One region of the Marinomonas sp. 15G6-16 genome, then DNA from elsewhere that is predicted to be linked to it. Evidence: predicted binding sites of a transcription regulator. Region 1 holds the regulator's gene; the other holds the start of a gene.
The links. Region 1 encodes LexA, which represses DNA repair genes until DNA is damaged. Its sites were predicted from a motif close to TACTGTNTANNTANACAGTA; they were not measured.

Region 1 (10,321 bases):
TAAAGATAACGAAGCCGGCAAGCACGGAGGAAAAGTACTTACTCGTTTTCCACCTGAGCCAAACGGCTATTTACATATTGGTCACGCTAAATCCATTTGCCTAAACTTTGGTTTGGCGCAACGTTACAATGGTCAATGTAATCTTCGTTTTGACGACACAAACCCTGAAAAGGAAAGTGTTGAATACATTGAATCTATCAAGCGTGATGTTGAATGGCTTGGCTTTGAATGGAAAGAAGAGCCAAAATTCGCTTCTGACTATTTTGATCAATTATTTGATTTTGCTGTACAGCTTATTCAAGCAGGAAAAGCCTACACTTGCGAACTGAATGCAGAGCAAATGCGTGAATACCGTGGCACCTTGAAAGAGCCAGGGAAAAACAGTCCATACCGCGATCGTAGCGTGGAAGAAAATATGGCTGTATTCATGGATATGAAGGCTGGCAAATACAAAGATGGTGAAGTGGTATTGCGTGCCAAAATTGATATGGCAAGCCCTAACATTAACCTCCGTGATCCTATTATTTATCGTGTGCGCCATGTTCATCACCACCAAACTGGTGATAAATGGTGTGTGTACCCAATGTATGACTTCACCCACGGTTTATCTGATGCTTTAGAGCAAGTGACGCATTCTATTTGTACATTGGAATTCCAAGATCACCGTCCTCTTTATGATTGGATTTTGGAAACGTTGGGAACATTCCACCCTCAACAAATCGAATTTGCTCGTTTGAACCTAAATTACACGGTAACAAGTAAACGTAAGTTGAAGCAGCTGGTGGATGAAAATCATGTAAATGGTTGGAATGACCCTCGTATGCCGACTATTTCTGGTTTACGTCGTCGTGGTTACACGGCTAAATCTATCCGTAACTTCTGTGACCGTATTGGCGTGACCAAGTCTGACAGTGTGGTTGATGTTGGTATGCTAGAGCATGCAATTCGTGAAGATTTAGATGCCAATGCGAACCGTGCCATGGTTGTGTTAAATCCAATCAAAGTAACGCTGACAAACTACCCAGAAGATAAAGAAGAAATCTTCACGGTAAATAATCATCCGAAAAACGAAGAAGCGGGCGCGCGTGAAGTGCCATTCAGCAAAAATCTCTACATAGATGCAGCGGATTTCGCTGAAGTTCCTCCACGTAAGTGGAAGCGTTTAACGCTTGAGGGCGCAGTTCGTCTTCGTGGTGGATATGTAATTACCTGTGATGAGGCCATTAAAAACGAAGCGGGTGAAGTGGTTGAGCTACTTTGTCGCTACGATGAAAATACATTGGGTGTGAATCCAGAAGGCTATAAGCCAAAAGGTGTAATTCATTGGGTAAGTGCGAAGCGCGCTGTTGATACAAAAGTGAATCTTTACGATCGCTTGTTTGTTAACGAAGCACCAGATGCTAATTACGAAGATAAGAGTTTCTTAGATTTTATTAACCCTGAGTCTTTAACAGTGATTGCCGCTGCAAAAGCAGAGCCATCATTGCTTGAATCAGAAAAGGGTCAAGGCTTCCAGTTTGAGCGAGAAGGGTACTTCTGTCGTGATTTAGAAGAAGACGGCATGGTATTTAATCGTACGGTAACGTTACGAGATTCTTGGGCAAAAATAGAAGCAAAAGGAAAATAGGCGAATGTTGAAAGTTTACAATACCCTGAGCGGGAAGAAGGAAGAGTTCAAACCCATTGTAGAAGGCAAAGTGAGTATGTATGTATGTGGTAACACAGTATACGACTTCTGCCATATTGGTCATGCACGGGCGATGATTTCTTTCGATATTATTTCTCGCTTCATTCGTCACCTAGGTTATGAGTTGAACTATGTACGTAACATCACGGATGTTGATGATAAAATCATCAAACGTGCAGAAGAAAACAAGGAAACGACTCAATCTTTGACTGAGCGAATGATCGCAGCACAACGAGAAGATGAACTTCGTTTGGGTAATAAAATGCCTGATCGCGAGCCAAAAGCCACAGAATTTATGCAAGAGATCATTGATATGATTCAAACTCTTGTAGAAAAAGGCTTTGCTTATCAGGGTGCGTCTGGTGATGTTTATTATCGTGCAAGCGCGTTTAAAGAATACGGAAAGCTTAATAATCGTAAGCTTGAAGATATGTTGGCAGGCGCACGAATTGATGTAGAAGAAGCGAAAGAGCATCCGGCTGATTTTGTATTGTGGAAACAAACAAAAGAAGGTGAAGTGTTTTGGTCTTCGCCATGGGGAGATGGTCGCCCAGGTTGGCATATTGAATGTTCCGCTATGTCGACAAATTGCCTAGGCAGTCATTTTGATATTCATGGCGGTGGTCCTGATCTTAAGTTTCCTCATCATGAAAATGAAATTGCACAATCTGAAGCTTGCACAGGCGAAAAGTACGTAAATTACTGGATGCATTGTGGTGCTGTTCGTGTGAACAATGAAAAGATGTCTAAGTCCTTAGGTAACTTTTTCACGGTTCGAGATGTCTTGGCGAAGTTTAACCCTGAGGTGGTTCGTTACCTTATGGTGTCTAGCCAGTATCGCAGTGCGATTGATTATTCTGATCAGAGTTTGTTGGAAGCGAAAGTGGCGCTAGAGCGTCTTTATAATGCTTTGCGTGATCAAGAGATTGCCGATACTTATACTCCTAGTGACTTCACAATTCGCTTTGAAGAAGCTATGAGAGATGACTTTAATACGCCTGTCGCGGTTTCTGTCTTGTTTGAATTGGTTCGAGAATTGAACAAGATGAAAACCGAAGATGCTGGGAAGGCGGCTTCTCTTGCTGCTGAATTACGCTTTTTGGCTGAATTGCTTGGTTTGTTGTACCAGGATCCTGAATACTTTTTGCAAAACAGCACAGTGTCAGAAGGCTTGAGTGAAGCAGACATTCAGTCATTAATTGATCAGAGAGCTCAAGCGCGCAAAGACAAAAACTTTGCCCGCAGTGACGAGATTCGTGATGAGCTAGCAAATCAAGGAATTGAGTTGCTAGACAGTCGTGAAGGCACAACCTGGACGCGTAGCTAGGTAATAAAAAAGGTGATGTAAGTGCATCACCTTTTTTATTTTGGATAGCTGTTTTGTCTATGTTTAGATGGTTAGTCTTTGCTGACTTTAACGGCTAAGACATCACATGGCGCGCCATGAAGAACGCCATTTGCAGTTGATCCCAGTAATAAAGCTAAACCGTGGCGGCAGTGGCTTCCAACAATAATGAGATCCACTTGTTTTTCTTCGGCGATGCGGTGAATTTCACTCTCTATACCACCTTGAGTAATGCAGCTTTCTTTAAATGGAATAGGTAGTTGAGCTTCCAGAATGGAAATTCGTTCTTTAGCTGTTTCTTGAAGTTGAGATTGGATGTCTGTTATATCAATAGGTACATCGCCACCATAAGCATAGTTAAGTGACTCAATAACGTGAAGCATGATGAGTTCTGCGCCGGTTGCTTGGCACAATGCAACCGCCTTGTTGGCGACTTTGATACTTTCATCTGTTAGATCGACAGCGAGTAGAATTCTGTTATACATCATAGAAAACCTCCAAATTTACAAGATACTATTAATTTTAGTTTAAAACCTGAGAAAAACATTATTTATGACTGCTTTTATCGTTATCTTCATTACCTTGTCTTTAATGGGTTCGGCGCTGTGGGTTCTGCCTTCTAAAAAAGAGCGACATCGTATGGATTTACGTATGCAGGCTCGAAAACTTGGTCTTGTTGTTCAGCTTACATCAATTGAATTGCCAGACAAGTGGGATAAATCAAAGGAAAGGTATAAAGTTGTTGCTTATTCGTTTTATCGTGTAAAGGCGTTAACTTCTTTGCCTGAGGTTATTTGGCTGCTGCCTTATGAGGTCTGGAAGTATCAGGCTGTTGGTGATAGTTGGTGGTCGAGTGACAGCATACCTCTCTCAGATTCGTCGATTAAGACGTTAGAAAAATATGGCGCAATATTAAAGGCAATTGAAATTACGCCAGAGTCTGTTTCACTTTATTGGAATGAGGCAGCAGATGAGCAGGAATTAGAAGAGCTCGCTAAGATGATTTTCTCATTGACTGAAATTTCCTCTGTTCTAAATAAATAAGCTTTTAACGTTATGCTTTTTAAAGCTCTTGTGTGCTTGTTTTGTTGTGATCAATGTTTTGGATCAAATCGCCAAGTGCTTCTTCTGGGTTGTCGCTGTTTTTAATAGCCTCAATCTGTGGAGAAAGAATGGCCTTCATGCGATCTGTGACAAAAGTGTTTAATATTTTCTTCTCTGGTCGTTCCACTGTGTCTGATTTGATATGTGAAAGAATAACGCCATAAAGAGTTTGTGCTACGCGCATATCGCCATCATCAAAGTTTTTGTTGGCTTGAACGAGCTGACGATTTAATTGAAGCCATAGGTTTAACCATCTTAGATAATCGTAGCAAGCTTGATAATGAGCGTTGCTGATTCTACCTTTCCTGCGTAGATAAAGTAGTAACTTAGCAAGTTTGGTTAAACGCTCTTTATAATTACTCTTTTCTTGAAAATTTAGTATTTCTGGTTCAGGGTTAAACTCAATGGCATCACTGTTTTGTCCTTCTTCTGCTTTGGCAATGCGGATTTCTGTTTTTTCTGGGTCGTCAGAATACTGTAGAAGCTCGCGGAGTGTGTCTAGATAAAAGTCATAAAGAACATCCGTTGCTATGGTATCTGTGTTAATGTCCTTGATGCCTCGGATGTGTTGTTCAATGCGATCGGCTCTATTTGATAGATGTAATTGCTTTACTCGGCGTGCCGTTATCTCTTTTTCTTTCTGATGTGCGCGTGATCCAATGATCACAGATAAGATGACTATGATGATTAAAAAGGCAATTGTTAAAATTTGAAGCGTAGCCATGATTGTCCTTAAGCAATGAATTCAGTATGTTAAATAAGAAATACTAAGTTCAGCAAGATATAATATGAGAAACAATACAGGGATCGCTTGTCATATAAAAGGTGTTTGCTTAATATCAGCGCCCCAAGAGATTAAACTTCGTGCAATGTGGATTTGCAGACCTAATTTATAAAAGGCTTACACAGTTCAATGGGAAAATCACTGGTTATCGTGGAATCGCCAGCTAAGGCGAAAACCATAAACAAATATCTGGGCAATGACTTTATTGTTAAATCGAGTGTAGGACACATTCGAGATTTGCCAACAGGTACTACTTCCTCATCAACGCCTCAGGAGCGTGCGAAGCAGGCTGCGTTGACGCGTAAAATGAGCCCAGAGGAAAAGATTGCATACAAAAGTGCTAAATCTAGAAAGCAGTTGATTGCCAGAATGGGGGTTGATCCAGAAAATAATTGGAAAGCCCATTATGAAGTTCTTCCTGGCAAGGAAAAGGTTGTCGATGAATTAAAGCGCTTAGCCAAAAATGCTGACACCATCTATCTCGCGACCGATTTGGATAGAGAGGGTGAGGCGATTGCTTGGCATTTGCGTGAAGCCATTGGTGGTGATGATAGTCGCTATAAGCGAGTGGTCTTCAACGAAATTACCAAAAAAGCCATTACAGCGGCTTTTGATACGCCTTCCGAATTGGATTTGAACCGTGTTAACGCACAACAAGCACGTCGATTCTTGGATCGCGTTGTTGGTTTCATGGTGTCGCCTCTGTTATGGGCGAAAGTGGCTCGTGGCTTGTCTGCTGGTCGAGTTCAATCTGTTGCAGTTCGTTTGATCGTTGAGCGAGAAAAAGAAATTCGAGCTTTTATTCCTGATGAATTTTGGGAATTGGATGCGATGTTGGCAACACCTTCGAAAGAAGTGATCAAATTTGAAGCGACCAAATATCAGAATAAAGAATATCGCCCAGTTAATCAGGCTCAATCTGATGAGCATGTTAGTCGCTTAGAGAAAGCCAAATACCTAGTTAGTAGCCGAGAAGATAAACCGACGACGAGTAAGCCGTCTGCACCATTTATCACCTCAACACTTCAGCAGGCTGCCAGCACGCGTTTAGGTTACGGCGTTAAGAAGACCATGATGTTGGCCCAAAGGCTTTATGAAGCGGGTTACATCACTTATATGCGTACAGACTCGACAAACTTGAGTGCCGACGCGGTTGAAGCATTAAGAGGTTATATCTCAGCTCATTTTGGCGAAGCTTATTTGCCAGCAGAGCCTATTCGTTACAGCAGCAAAGAAGGGGCGCAAGAAGCCCATGAAGCGATTCGACCTTCTGATGTGAATGTACGAGTAGATGATTTGCTCGGTATGGAGAAAGACTCTCATCGTTTATATGACTTAATTCGCAGTCAATTTATGGCGTGTCAGATGACACCTGCAGAGTACACTTCGACCACAATTACAGTCACCAGTGGCGAATACGAGTTTAAAGCCAAAGGCCGAATTTTACGCTTTGATGGTTACACTCGTGCGATGCAAACCGTTGTTAAAAAAGGTGAAGATAATATCCTGCCTGATGTAGGCAAAGGTGAATATCTTGATCTAAAAGAGCTTTTGCCAGAACAGCACTTCACTAAGCCAATTGCGCGTTTCAGCGAAGCCAGTTTGGTAAAAGAGCTTGAAAAACGTGGTATTGGCCGACCTTCTACATACGCATCTATTATTTCGACAATCCAAGATCGTGGATATGTTCGTGTAGAAAACCGTCGTTTTTACGCTGAAAAAATGGGTGATATTGTTACTGAACGTCTAGTGGACAGCTTTAGTTCATTGATGAATTTCAGTTTTACTGCGCAAATGGAAGAGCAGCTCGACGATATTGCAGAAGGTCATAAAGACTGGATTAAAACCCTTAACGCATTTTATAAGGACTTTAGTGGTGTGTTGGCAAAAGCAGAGTCGCCTGAAGGCGGTATGATGCTGAACGAGCCAACGCCGACGGATGTTGAATGTCCTACTTGTTCTCGTCCTATGCAAATCCGTACAGCTAGCACAGGCGTATTTATGTCTTGTTCTGGTTACGCTTTACCACCAAAAGAGCGCTGTAAGGCAACGATCAATTTAGTTCGTGGTGATGAAGCGGTTGCCGTTGACGACGAAGAAGGTGAATCTAAAGCACTTATTAATAAGCATCGTTGTAAGATTTGTGGCTCTGCAATGGACAGCTATTTGATGGATGAAAAACGCAAGCTTCATGTTTGTGGTAACAATCCATCTTGTTCTGGTTATGAAGTAGAGAAAGGCACATTCAAAATTAAAGGTTACGACGGCCCTGTTATTGAGTGTGATAAGTGTTCCGCTGATATGCAGCTTAAGACAGGTCGATTTGGTAAGTACTTTGGTTGTACCAATGAAGACTGCAAAAACACTCGGAAGCTCTTGAAGAGTGGTGAAGCTGCGCCGCCGAAAATGGATCCTGTGCCAATGCCAGATTTGGCATGTGTCAAAGTGGAAGACCATTACATATTGCGTGATGGCGCGACAGGTTTATTCCTTGCGGCAAGTCAGTTCCCTCGAAAACGAGAAACGCGTGCGCCATTGGTGAAAGAGTTGCTGCCGTACATGGATCAAATCGATCCTAAATACCACTTCTTTGCGAAAGCGCCTGTCGCTGACTCAGAAGGTCGACCAACCATTATTCGTTATAGCCGTAAAACCAAAGAGCAATATGTTATGACGGAAGAAGAGGGTAAACCGACTGGCTGGAAAGCCTTTTATGTTGGCTCTAAATGGGTCATCGAGGAAGGCAAAAAGAAATGAGTGGTGTTAGCTTAGCAAGTTTAACCAATCAGAAAATTGATACAGCAAAACGTTTTATTCAGCAAAGCCAAGATATGGATGAGAAGTGGTTGAGTGTTGGGTTAGAAAGCTCAGCTATTTTTCAGTTGAAAAGTGCGTTGAATGGCTTGTTGAAGGAGATTTCAACTGCCTACTCGCTGTCAGGCTCTTTGGATGTTTCTGTGCTTATGAAAGAGGCAGAATCAAAACACATGGTAGTGCCGGCATTGAGTGAATTGGCAGATTTATATTCTCGCAAAGATTCTTGGTGTGCCCAATTAGAGCAAGCTTACCTTGCTCAGTTGGAGTGTCGTGCTGCTGTGTCTGTAATGGGCGGCGATAATCTTATTGGTCGCGGTAACGATGCGGGCGCTTCAGTGGGTTTCTATTTGGCGAATTTAGCTGAGTTGGTTTTGCGTTTTAGAGAAGAGTCATCAGAGTATTGAATATGAAAGAGTCCTACCTAGAAATTGTTGAGCTGGAGAACGGCGATATTGTGCTGAGACCAGCCAGTGAAGATGGTGAGGAAACGACACCGCTAGCAACATTGCAAATATCAGACGACACTCGATCTTATTTGAAGGATCGTTACTTCGAACTGGCAAAGTGTATGTTTCATGCAGGTATTGATTATGTTTATTCAGACGAATCTTTTTTTGATGAAGGTGCTGAATATCTTGAGAATGAAGAGTTTCGACCAAAAATTCTGCATTAATTGATCGTTATTTGTTATTTAGAAAAGCGAAGCACATGCTTCGCTTTTCTATTGGTGCGGAAAAACTGTTAAAGGCCTTGTCTTATCACGCCGACAGACAGTCCCTCAATGGCAAAGTCTTCGCTTTCGAGATCAACAATGATGTCATTGTATTCTTCGTTTTCAGGAATCAGGCGAACGATGCTGCCTTTTTGCTCAAAGCGTTTTACTGTTACTTCATCACCGATGCGTGCAACGACTACTTGGCCATTGTGTACCGTACTGGTTTTGTGAACAGCGAGAAGGTCGCCTTCCATTATGCCGATGTTTTTCATGCTGGTTCCCGAGACAGATAGGAAGTAATCCGCCTGAGGTGAAAACATATTGGCTGGAATGTTGACATGAGAGTCAATGTTCTCTTGAGCAAGAATAGGGTAGCCGGCGGCAACTTTTCCAATAATTGGTAAGCCTAAATCTTCTGGCTCGTCATTGGAGGCTTCTTCAATGAGACGAATCCCACGAGAGGCGCCAGATAGCATTTCAATCGCCCCTTTTTTGGATAAGGCTTTTAAATGTTCTTCGGCAGCATTGGGTGATTTAAACCCAAGGCGACGGGCGATTTCTGCTCTAGTAGGTGGAAACCCCGTTTCATTAATAAATTCACGAATGGTTTCTAGTACGTCAGATTGTCTTTTGGTTAATTTAATCATAAGGAGTCTGGTTGTTTATACAGTAACTGTTATTATATACAGCATTCTTAACTAATCTCAATAATATAAATGCTTTCAGACGAACTAAAAAAACAAATTCAACTCGCATATCGAGCTTCTTTGGATGCGAAGTCCCATAAACCAAGGGCTGGACAGCGCCAAATGATAGGCGCTATCGCTCGTACATTGGGAAATATTAAGCAAGGCTCGGAAGGTGAAAGGCTGGATGAAAAGCATGTTGCTGTTATTGAGGCTGGAACAGGAACCGGTAAAACGCTTTCATATTGTCTTGCCGCCATTCCAATTGCGAAAGCGCGTGGTTTAAAGCTGGTTATTTCAACAGCGACGGTTGCGCTGCAAGAGCAGATTCTCCACAAAGAGTTGCCGGATTTACTTGAGCATACCGAGTTAAATTTCAAATATACCTTAGCTAAAGGGCGAGGCCGATATTTGTGCTTGAATAATTTAGAGGGCTTTTTAAGCTCAGAAGAGCAAGCAATTGATGATATGTTTGCAGGGCTTTTTGAGCAGCATTTACAGTCGGATGATGTGAATACCGCTTTATATCAAGAAATGGATGCGGCGTTAGAAAAAGGTGGTTGGGACGGCGATAAAGATAATTGGGAAGGCGTTATTCGTGAGCAAGATTGGCGCCGTTTAACTACAGATCATCAGCAGTGTACGAATCGAAATTGTGCTAATTATTCCGCTTGCCCTTTCTTTAAAGCAAGAGCCGAAATTGAGGTGGCTGATGTAATCGTTGCAAACCATGACTTGGTTTTAGCGGATTTATCTTTAGGTGGTGGTGCGATTTTGTCAGCCCCGAAAGAAACAATTTATGTGTTTGATGAAGGCCATCATTTGCCAGATAAGGCGATTGGTCACTTCCGTCATGAAGTTAGGTTGCAGCAGAGTATTGCTTGGCTTCGTCAATTGGAAAAGAATCTAGTCAATCTCAAGCAAGAGCTGACGGATGACGTCAGTTTAACCGGTCAGCTTTTGCTTAAAATTCCTCAGCAAATACAAAGTATCGTTAACTTTATTCAATATGCCCAACAAGGTTTAGCGCCTTATATTCAGGGTTTAGGGTTGGATCAGGAAAACAATCAGCATCGTTTTGAGTTTGGTTTAATACCAGATGAGCTGCGCCAATTGGCTTACAGTCTACAAACCTCTTATCAGAAACTGTTTAATAACATCGAAAGCATTCAAGATGAATGTA
Region 2 (10,321 bases), 1.2 Mb from region 1:
GACCGTACAGGCATCTAGACGTTTCTCAAGATAGCGTACTCGCCTATCTATCTCACGTAGCTGCTTCTTGCCGTAAATGTACTCAGCATTTTCAGAGCGGTCGCCTTGCGCAGCCGCCTCTCGCACTGTTTCAGTAACCGCCGGACGCTTCTCTTTCCACAAATACTTCAGTTCAGCCAACAGAGCCTGAGCACCTTCTTGGGTAATATAAGCTGATTTTGGGGAGGATGGTGGACGATAGCGACTCATTAGCAACAACCTAAAAAAATAGTTTTTTAATCGAAAGAAAAGCAGCTTTCTTGAAAAACAAAAATGCCGCCAAGCAATGATAATCACTTGGCGGCATTTTGAAAGCAAAGAGCCTAGATATTACGACTCTTGCTTGTGAAGATGAACATCCATTTGAGGGTAAGGAATACCAACACCACGCTCATCAAATGCATATTTCACTTTTTCTAATACATCTGCACGAACAGTCCAATAATCTGCCGCATTCACCCAAGGGCGCACAACAAAGTTAACAGAACTGTCAGCCAATTCAGATACTGCAATAGTGCATGCAGGGTCTTTTAAAATACGTTCATCAGCAGCGATAATTTCTTCCATGATTTGCTTAGCCAAACGAATATCTGCATCGTAACTAATACCAATAACCAAGTCTACACGACGAGTTGCTTCACGAGAGAAGTTAACAATTGAGCCACCCATTACCGCTGAGTTCGGAATAATCACAACACGATTATCTGTTGTTTTTAAATAAGTGTGGAACAATTCAATACGATCTACCGTACCCATTTGACCAGCGCCATCGATAAAATCGCCACTTTTGAAAGGGCGTAAGATAATAATCAACACACCAGACGCGAAGTTAGATAGTGAGCCTTGCAATGCCAAGCCAACCGCTAAACCTGCGGCACCAAGAATCGCGATAAAAGAAGTAGTTTCAACGCCAACTTGACCTAATGCCATTAAAGTAATCGCAGCAAACATCAAGGCATAAAGAATACTTGACGTAAAACCCGCCACTGCTTTATCAACAGAAGACTTCAACATGCGGTTTTCACACCACTTAGCTACTTTAGAAGCGACAAATTTACCAATAAAGAATATAACTAAACCAAAAAACAGGTTAATTAACCCTTCAGTAATAAGTGGCAACCACTTGGCACCTTGATCCAGTAGATCTTGCATATCATTCATACTATTAACTCCTTCACTATATAAAACATATTAGGCTACATAAGACACTTTATGGCGCCACTCATCCAACAATTCCTGTAGCTGCGATTTTGCCTCATCATCAAAAGCCAAACACTTTCGATTGTGCAATAAATGCGTACGTTTTACACAATATTCATCGATAAATAAACAGCTTTTTCGTAACTTTTCTAATTCCTCATCCCCTCTCAAAGCCATGCCTATAAAAGCATGCCACTCATGCTCTAGCAGCTCACCCTTTATTGCCTTCGCTAAAAACTCAATACAATCTTGGGGCGAAAAAATATAATAAGGTAGTTTTGTAGGGCGTTTTACATAAAACAAAACAAGCCCCAACAAGAGCAAGCACAAAAGAACGGCTGAGACGATAAGCTGAACAATCATCGGGAAAAGGAATAAGAACTCAAGCTTTTCTGAGCTCGCAATAAATGCTCGGCATTATCGGCTTCGCATTTTGCCATTTCATTACGGAATTTCTTTTTCGCCTCTTTAGGCAACAAATTCCATTGCTCATGGGTTGGAATATGCATCGTACTTTCAGTCACTATATAAAAAGCTGAAATGTCTTCATGATCAGATAAATCAACGCCCAACTGATCTAGAAGGTTTTTAATTCTAATACTGGCTTCAATCCATCCCATCTCATCTGTATTAGCTACTTTCAATAAAACTTCAATACTATCAATTCTCTTCTGACGCTCAGCAATGATCCGAGCTTCACCATCAAGGATGCGCTGCTTACGCATTTTATTAAGTTTAAGCTGACGAAAAATAAACCAAAGTGACACCGCCATGATACTGACAGCTATAAAAAGAAAAACAAAGAACACTGTTAAAGACATAGTAAATTCTACTCACAACCAATATATCAAGCGGTTAAATCCACCTAATTTTATAAAACAACAAACTTACCCCTTTATTACAGCGAATACTCAGGCTGTAATAAAGCATATAAGTCATCATATAGAGCCGGTGATGACACCAATAACGAGTCACCATTGATCGCTTCTGGCCAATCATTCTGAGGTACAGAATAACGCCCAACTTTTGCACCAGCTTCCTGTGCAATAAGAGCTCCTGCCGCCATATCCCAAGGCTTTACCGTCTCAAAGTACGCATCTAAACGACCCGCTGCGACCCAACATAAATCCAACGCAGCAGAACCATTACGTCGCACATCCTGACAAGCATGCAAAATACGCGAAACACGTTCAAGTATCGGTTTCAAAGCATCTTTTTGATAAGGAAAACCTGTTGCAACCAGCGAGTTACGCAATACTGAATTACCAGACACACTCAGCAACTCATCATTGCAATACGCACCATGAGACTTTCTAGCCCAATAACATTCATTAAGAAATGGGGCATTCACCACACCAACAACTCGCTCTCCATTTAAATACAAGCCAATTGAAACAGCGACATGTGCATGACCATGAGCAAAATTCACTGTGCCATCAATCGGGTCAATTACCCAAACAGGTGTATTGCTGGAGGTGAATTGAAGATCCGGTGAAGACTCCTCAGATAAAATAAGATGTTCTGGATAACGCGTTGCAATACTCGAACATAAAAACTGATCAATCGCTAAATCCGTACTCGTCACGAGTTCGTGATCACTTTTATAATCACGAACAAACGCCGCTTTATTTCTCGCCTCAATCATCATTTCGCCAGCGCTTACAGCAAGCGACTTAGCAAAATTTAACCATTCGATATCAGAACCACTGATCATAAGATCCACCCAGCTTTTTTAAGTTAAGCCAATCTTTCATTAAGCCAGACTGAAATATCGTCAACCTGTTCAGGGCACACCGAATGAGGCATTGGATAAGATTGATAGGAGACACTGAAGCCTTTTGAGACTAATAAATCCCTCGCTTGTGTACCTAAAACAGGCGCAACAATCGGGTCTTGCGATCCATGGTGAATTAAGATCGGAGTTTGGCCATTAATACATTCTGCTGATTCAGGCACAGCATCACCATTTACCAGGTAAGTCGATAAGGCAAGTACACCTGCCAGTGTGTGTTTTGTGCGTAACATTGCTTGATAAGCAATAACACCGCCCTGAGAAAAGCCTGCAACAATGATACGATCAGCCGAAATACCCTGTTTAATCTGATCTTCAATCAAGGTTTCAATCTGCTGATAAGATTCATCGATATTAGCCATATCCACCTTGCGCTCTAGTGTCATTTCATAAATGTCATACCAAGCGCGCATTTCCATACCACCATTAATGGTTACTGGACGCTTAGGGGCATGAGGAAACACAAATCGCACACCAAGATCTGGCAATAAAGACAAAGCAGGCGCTAAAGACTCAAAGTCATGACCATCCGATCCAAGGCCATGCAACCAAATAATCGCGGCATCAGGTTGAGGGTTGGTTTCTACGATGACAGAAGGCAATAAATCAGTCATTCTTTCTCTCTCCAAAAAAATAGGCTATGTCAATCGCCATAGCCTATCACAATGAAGTTTCTCTCTCGATATATCTAGGGAAGATGAGAATAAGTCTTCTGAGCTTCAGTCTTATCAGAGAAACGGTCTATCAAGGCAAGAGTGAGCAGGAATGTTAATACCTTTCAATCACTCTTAACGCAGAGAGGCCGTTTCTCTGAAAGACCCGAAGGGCGTGAGCTAAACGCTTTTTATTCTTCGTTAAGCTTCTTGCCAATATATTCATATTGGACTGCGAAGCTTGCCTCGAGTAATAAAGATTTATCCACACGCTGAAGCCAGTGGACTTGTTAACACCTTCCCTAGACACTAATGCTCAGTTGGATAGCGCGTCTTAATCACTTCTTGAGCCTCACTTAAAGTAAAAAGCACATCGGCTTGGTCTGGCATAACAGCCAATAAATGGCGAGTAAGGCGCTCGTAATATTGCATGAACCGCTTCAACTCAGCTTCAGACATGACTTTTAAATCAATTGTATCCAGTAAAATGCCATGAATATCGTGAAGATGGCTTTCCAGCATGCGTTCCTGCTTATTGCGCCAGTTATATACCACGTCGTAATGAGGCGCCTGCATCCAAACCATTAAATCAATTTTAGAAAACAACTCTTTATAATCTTGTTTCAAACGCTGGTTCATCGTTTTTCGCCATAAACCATCCGTATCCAATTCTTCTTCAAGTGAATTAATTGGATGATTTAGCCCCTCTTTCATCGGAGGAGCACCCACGCACCAACCTTCAAACAACACAACATCAACTGGCCCCTGAACCTCTTGCCACAAATGAACCGCTTTACGATCATCGATCGACTTATCAAAACAAGGCAGTCGCATCACCTCTCCTTCTTTAAGGTTCTTTAAACGCTCAAAAAGAATCATGGCTAGCTCAATATCATGGGTACCTGGCACACCTCGGACGGAAAACAGATTTGTTGTTTTATTAGCGAACTTAAGTCGATCATATCGAGTGCTGTATAAATCATCCAAACTCAAAACCACACAATTCAAGTCAAACCCTTTGTGCAAAACTCGACGAACAACACTACAAAAAGTCGTTTTACCACAACCTTGCGCACCTCCAACACCAACAAACAAAGTACCTTGCCCTGCACTGGCTTTTTTATTAATCCAACTCGAAAAAGGTAAATACAAACTATCAAGTAAATCTACTAAGGAAGAATCGGCATATAAAGAAGACAAAGTTTGCTCAACTTCAAAGCGCAGTCGATGAGACAAAGAGTCAGGCTGACTCATATGGACGTAATTATATTTATTATGCTGCTTAAACATTTGAACACCTCCCATAGAAGTTATTCTAATGAGTATAGTCAGCCGTACGAAAAATGATCAATATTTACACTGCACATCAAAATTCAAAATTCAATTGCAGCGGTTTTGGAGGGGAAAGCCTATAACCAACACCAATTAAGCGCACTGGACGTAGAGACCGAGAGCAAGCCTGCGCAAGCAAAGAAAAAAAGATTTCATCGGTTAATTTGCTTTTAATCGGCTGCTCTATTGTCGTTTGCTTAAAGTCATCAAACTTCAATTTTAAATAGTACTTACTTAACTGAGAATCAACGCCTTTACCCATCATCCGCCTTTTTAACTCAGCCAACAACATAGGTAGAACATCTCGACATGCTTTCATATCCGACAAATCTTTATCAAAAGTGCGCTCGACTGAAATGCTTTTTCTTTCTCTAGAAACCACAACAGGGCGTTCATCTACTCCCAAAGCAAGCTGAGACAATCGAAACGCCATACTGCCGAATGTTTTCTGTAACACAGAAAATTCCTGCTTTTGTAAATCTGCACAAGTATACACACCAAGCCCAGCAAGCTTTTCTTGTGCCACTCGCCCAATTCCAGAAATAAACTTCACAGGGGTCTCTGACACAAACTCAAACTGCTTCTCCGGCGAAACAACCGTTAAGCCATTTGGTTTTTCCCAGTCAGAAGCGACTTTGGCAATAAATTTGTTAGTGGCAACACCAGCAGAAACAGTGATTCCAACCTCTTCAAAAATCCGGGCTCGGACCTTTTCGGCTATTCGAGTCGCACTACCTTGAAAATGCTCTGAGTCCGTCACATCAAGATAAGCTTCGTCTAAGGATAAGGGCTCAATAATATGAGTAAACTCACGAAAGATGGCCTGCATTTGCTGCGAAGCTTCTCGGTATTTCGCCATATTTCCAGGAATAACAAGCAATGAAGGGCAAAGTCGCTTAGCTACAGAGGTGGGCATCGCCGATCGAACACCGTAAACACGGGCAGCATAATTTGCCGTCGCCAAAACACTACGACGATCCACTGGCCCACCAATAGCAATGGGAATATCTCGCAAACTAGGATCATCACGCATTTCGATCGCCGCGTAAAAGCAGTCAGCATCTATATGGATAATTTTTCGGGACATTGGCATTGCAACACCAAGAACAACTGTATAAAAAAACAGTATACACCCATTAGTCTGGTAATTTACATAGCCAATAAAAGTAAACAAACCTTCTCATTAACACCTTATTAATACAGAAGATTGTTAGCTAATGTTAAAAAAAACTCCTTCAAATGATTTTTTTTGTGCCGAAAGCCAATAAAAGCACCTTTTTACACGAGCAAACATGGACGCTGGAGCGTAAAATGGTTTACATTTTATTGAGCAAATTAAAGATATTGAAAAGCAAAGGTATTTTTAGAATAATTTATTTATGATGAATACCTGTATAGTCACATTTGCAGCAAGGACTTCCATTTAAAGGGCACACAATGACACTATCACTACGAATTTTATTAATAACCATGGGTGCAATCATCCTTGCCGGCTGCCAAAACCTAAACCAGCAAGGCTCAACTGGAGAATGTACTTCTGTTGCACCTTGTAATGGCAATACAGTTGGTAATTTTGGCACCACAACTACTGCTAATACTTACAATACGCCAACCACACAAAATGGTGCAGCAAACGCAAACAACACTATTGCTGTTATCAAGCAAGAACCAATTGTCGTAACAGCGACAGGCTACGCGGCTTTAACAACCAACAAGCGTTTATCTAAATCTCAAGCTCGCATAATGACACTTCGTAGCTCTATGCTGGATGCCTATAGAAACCTATCAGAGCGAGTTTATGGTTTGAAAATCGATGGCTCTAGCTCCTTAAGCAACATGGTTATTCAAAATGATGAATTAAGAACGTATGTAGACGCTTATCTCGTAGGTGCAAAAGTAGTCTCTCAACGTGAACATGAAGATGGTACATTTGAAACCGTAGTCGAAATGGCACTGCAAGAAAACTTCCGTCAATGTGTGACTTCCTCCCAAGGCATCAATACGGACCCTAATTGCCAAGTCACTCCAGGCTACCGAGCAATTAATGTGGAAAGTTCTCCGCCAACAACAAACTTCTACAGCATTGATTAACGGTATTGATCTTGAAGCATGCTCTGTTTGTTACATTAGGTCTCTTAATCTCCATTAACATTTTTGCGGAAACTGTTGATGTTGCAGGTGAGGCCATCATCTATAATGATGACATTGCCGATGCAAGATACAGAGCCACTCAACAAGCCATAAAACAAGCCGTTCTTGAATCAGGCTCTCGAGTAAATGTAAAAGATGAACTCAATAATGGAGAACTCGAATCCAATATAGAAATTCGAAGCTCTGGCCATGTTCAACGGGCACGCATTTTGTCCGAAGAGATTAATGGAGACTTTTTATCTCTTATTGCGCGTATAGAAGTTACTCCTGATTCACAGTGCAGCAGCGGCCCAACAAGTTATTATAGAAAAACAGTAGGCGTCACAGGATTTGAATTACAGAATCCACAGCAAGCAAGACTGGGCGAACTCAGCAACATCGCAAGAGAACTCCCAAAGCACCTCGCTGACGAAATCAACAAACAAGGTTACGTTAGAGCAATTACAGCAACTAACATCGCCATTTACCCTGATCTTATCAACGCCCCTTCTTCAACCAACTTCGATGGCTCTCTCACAAACGTTACTAGGATAAGCGAACAACTGGGTGTTCAGTATATTGTTAGTGGCGTTATCAGAGACATCAGTGAAGTCTACCTCAGACAGCCAAACAATAAAGACGCAAAAGACCTTTTAGATGAAGATATAGATAAAGAAAGAAACTTTGTGGTCGATATTTATATATACGATGGTTTCAGCGGCGCCCTACTTTTTGAACATAGATACAATGAAATAGGTAATTGGGATATTTCAGACCACGCCAGAATAGGTTTTGGTAGTGCAAAATTCTGGACAGTTCATTATGGTAGAGTCGTACAACAAGCATTAAAAGAAAGCGCATTAGACACTAGCGAACAATTGCGATGCCAGCCATTCATGGCCAATATTTTTCGTACAGAAGGCAATAGAATACATATAGCGGCCGGCTCATTATCAGGCATAAAGCAAGGCGACACATTTAATGTCTATCGTCGCTATGAAGTATTCAACCAAAGACAGTCGACGCAAACTCAGCTGAACAATGCCAACATCAGTGTTACAATCAAACAAGTTCAGCCTAATTTTTCAATTGGTGAACTCGTTGTCGACGCTCACATATTAAACGTACAACAACAGGATGTAGTTATTGCTTGGTAGATTACACCCCCTTGCATAACACGAATTAATAACCCATATTTTTAGGACAAAACCAATGAACAACGAATTATTACAGCACTTAGAACAACGCATAAATGCAGCTGTAGCTGAAATAAGCTCTTTGAGAACAAAAATTTCCGAGCTAGAAATGCAAAACTATGAACTTGCGGAAGAGAAAAATGAGCTTCAAAACACTTTAACACAAACAAAAGAACAGCAATCTAACTGGGAATCCTCCCTATCTCAGATGCTAAACAAACTAAATCAAATAGATAACGGACAATAAACAATGAAGTCACTTGCGCTTGCGGTTTTAATGTTAGTCAGTATCAACGCCTTCGCAGAGGGACAAATTGCGACACTTATAAATTATGAGTCCACCGCTGCTCGCCCAGCCAATCAAGACGACAACAACGTCACATCTATTGTAAATACCTCAATAGAATACACACTTCCTGTTAACGTTTCTTTTTATGGAGGCTTTTCCTTCGTACTCGGCGAAAAATTTGAGAGTGGTGTTACTTTTGGCTCGAGATATTACAGCTCAACACCTCTTTTTCAAGCATTCACTGGTGTCCCCGTTTGGTCATACATTGGCGGCGGTATATCCTTCCTTGAAGACTCAGTATACTACCCAGAAGCAGGTTTTCGCATAGCCCTATCCAATGCCTCTAGAGTAGATGTATATATGAAAATCCTGAACAGCTCCAATGACACGTATGACAATCACGTAATGATTGGCGCAGGACTGACATTCTAGACATCATGAAAATAGCACTCTACTTTATGACCGCTCTATCCATACCTGCGTTGTATTTTTGGTGGCAAAGCAATCAAAGCGTACTCATCACCCTACCAAGTGATTCTCAGCTAAATGAAATGGTTGGCTTACATAACACCCCAACCATTCCACTAACAACAACGCAAAACTGAGCCTTGTGTTTTATGGACCAACTTATAGAAAAACTTGAAGCGCGCATTAACCAGCTAACTCAACAGCTAGAAAATGCCAACGAAGAAATACTAAAGCTAAAGGAAGAATATCAAAGCCCCGTTGAATGCAGCGCCTCAATGGATCTATTACAACACATGACAGACCGACAACCAGAAGATCAAGTACAGCTTTATATAAAAGACTCTCTTGGTTTATTGGAAGGCGACTCTCCAAACCAACAACCTAAGAACGCAAAGCCAGTTGAATATCAGCTGAATTTTGACTTATTGCACGAGCATGCTGATATGAATACCGAAAATACTACAACCACGACAGAACAGATTAATGATATGAGCACACAACAGCCTGAGTCTCAAAACTCACCAGAAGACACAACAACAAATGAAAGCCACATAAGCACACCAAAGGCTAATGACGCTTCAGCAGAGACAGTAACGTTGACGCCAGAGCAAAAGAAGCGCCAAAAAAACCAAAAGAACAATCGCCGCCTGATAAAGATGCTTGAAGATCGCTATCCAAAAGCATTCGACTGGAATCAGCCAAAGCCTCTTAAAGTCGGTATAGACCAAGACATGGTTTTAGACGACGACTTTAACGCTAGCAAACAAAAGCGCGCCTTGGCTGCATACACTCGCTCAGACAGATACAAAAAATGCTTACTATCAGGTCAACCAAGAGTTGATCTAGAAGGCGTTGCTGTTAATAACGAGCCAGCCTTGCCAGAATCAATGATTCCAGCAAAAACCAAAGCAACCAACACCAGAACAACTAATAGACCGACCCGCGAAAAAGGCACACAACAGCCGAGAAAGCCCAAACCAAAAAATCAAACCAGGGCTAAGCAGAACAACAAAACCACAAACACACCTCGCCAAGATGATGTTTATGACAACCTTTCTCCAGAAGAGCGTATGAAAGCAAAACTGGAAAAATTACTAAATAAATCATAAAAATTTGTTTACATATCTTAGCGCGGCATATAATATATGCCGCGCTGCTGTGGAGGGGTTCCCGAGTGGCCAAAGGGAGCAGATTGTAAATCTGCCACGAAAGTTTCGGTGGT

Region 2: the regulator LexA is predicted to act here: its motif matches at 6,125-6,144, upstream of dinB (DNA polymerase IV).

What each region holds. Positions count from the first base shown of each region.
Region 1 is NZ_CM147916.1:3,205,117-3,215,437, forward strand. Features, by position in the region: gene AC0L46_RS15225 (glutamine--tRNA ligase/YqeY domain fusion protein) at 1-1,627, shown strand, start outside; gene cysS (cysteine--tRNA ligase) at 1,632-3,014, shown strand; gene AC0L46_RS15235 (universal stress protein) at 3,086-3,520, opposite strand; gene AC0L46_RS15240 (hypothetical protein) at 3,585-4,076, shown strand; gene AC0L46_RS15245 (DNA topoisomerase I) at 4,096-4,860, opposite strand; gene topA (type I DNA topoisomerase) at 5,050-7,677, shown strand; gene AC0L46_RS15255 (DUF6586 family protein) at 7,674-8,141, shown strand; gene AC0L46_RS15260 (hypothetical protein) at 8,144-8,410, shown strand; gene lexA (transcriptional repressor LexA) at 8,479-9,099, opposite strand; gene dinG (ATP-dependent DNA helicase DinG) at 9,169-10,321, shown strand, end outside.
Region 2 is NZ_CM147916.1:1,214,824-1,225,144, forward strand. Features, by position in the region: gene greB (transcription elongation factor GreB) at 1-249, opposite strand, end outside; gene AC0L46_RS05850 (mechanosensitive ion channel family protein) at 370-1,200, opposite strand; gene AC0L46_RS05855 (hypothetical protein) at 1,231-1,542, opposite strand; gene AC0L46_RS05860 (DUF2489 domain-containing protein) at 1,599-2,060, opposite strand; gene AC0L46_RS05865 (inositol monophosphatase family protein) at 2,138-2,953, opposite strand; gene AC0L46_RS05870 (alpha/beta hydrolase) at 2,977-3,645, opposite strand; gene AC0L46_RS05875 (hypothetical protein) at 3,994-4,974, opposite strand; gene dinB (DNA polymerase IV) at 5,051-6,103, opposite strand; gene AC0L46_RS05885 (LPP20 family lipoprotein) at 6,454-7,107, shown strand; gene AC0L46_RS05890 (flagellar assembly protein T N-terminal domain-containing protein) at 7,119-8,303, shown strand; gene AC0L46_RS05895 (cell division protein ZapB) at 8,359-8,589, shown strand; gene AC0L46_RS05900 (hypothetical protein) at 8,593-9,063, shown strand; gene AC0L46_RS05905 (hypothetical protein) at 9,069-9,236, shown strand; gene AC0L46_RS05910 (ProQ/FINO family protein) at 9,249-10,208, shown strand; tRNA gene AC0L46_RS05915 (tRNA-Tyr) at 10,260-10,321, shown strand, end outside.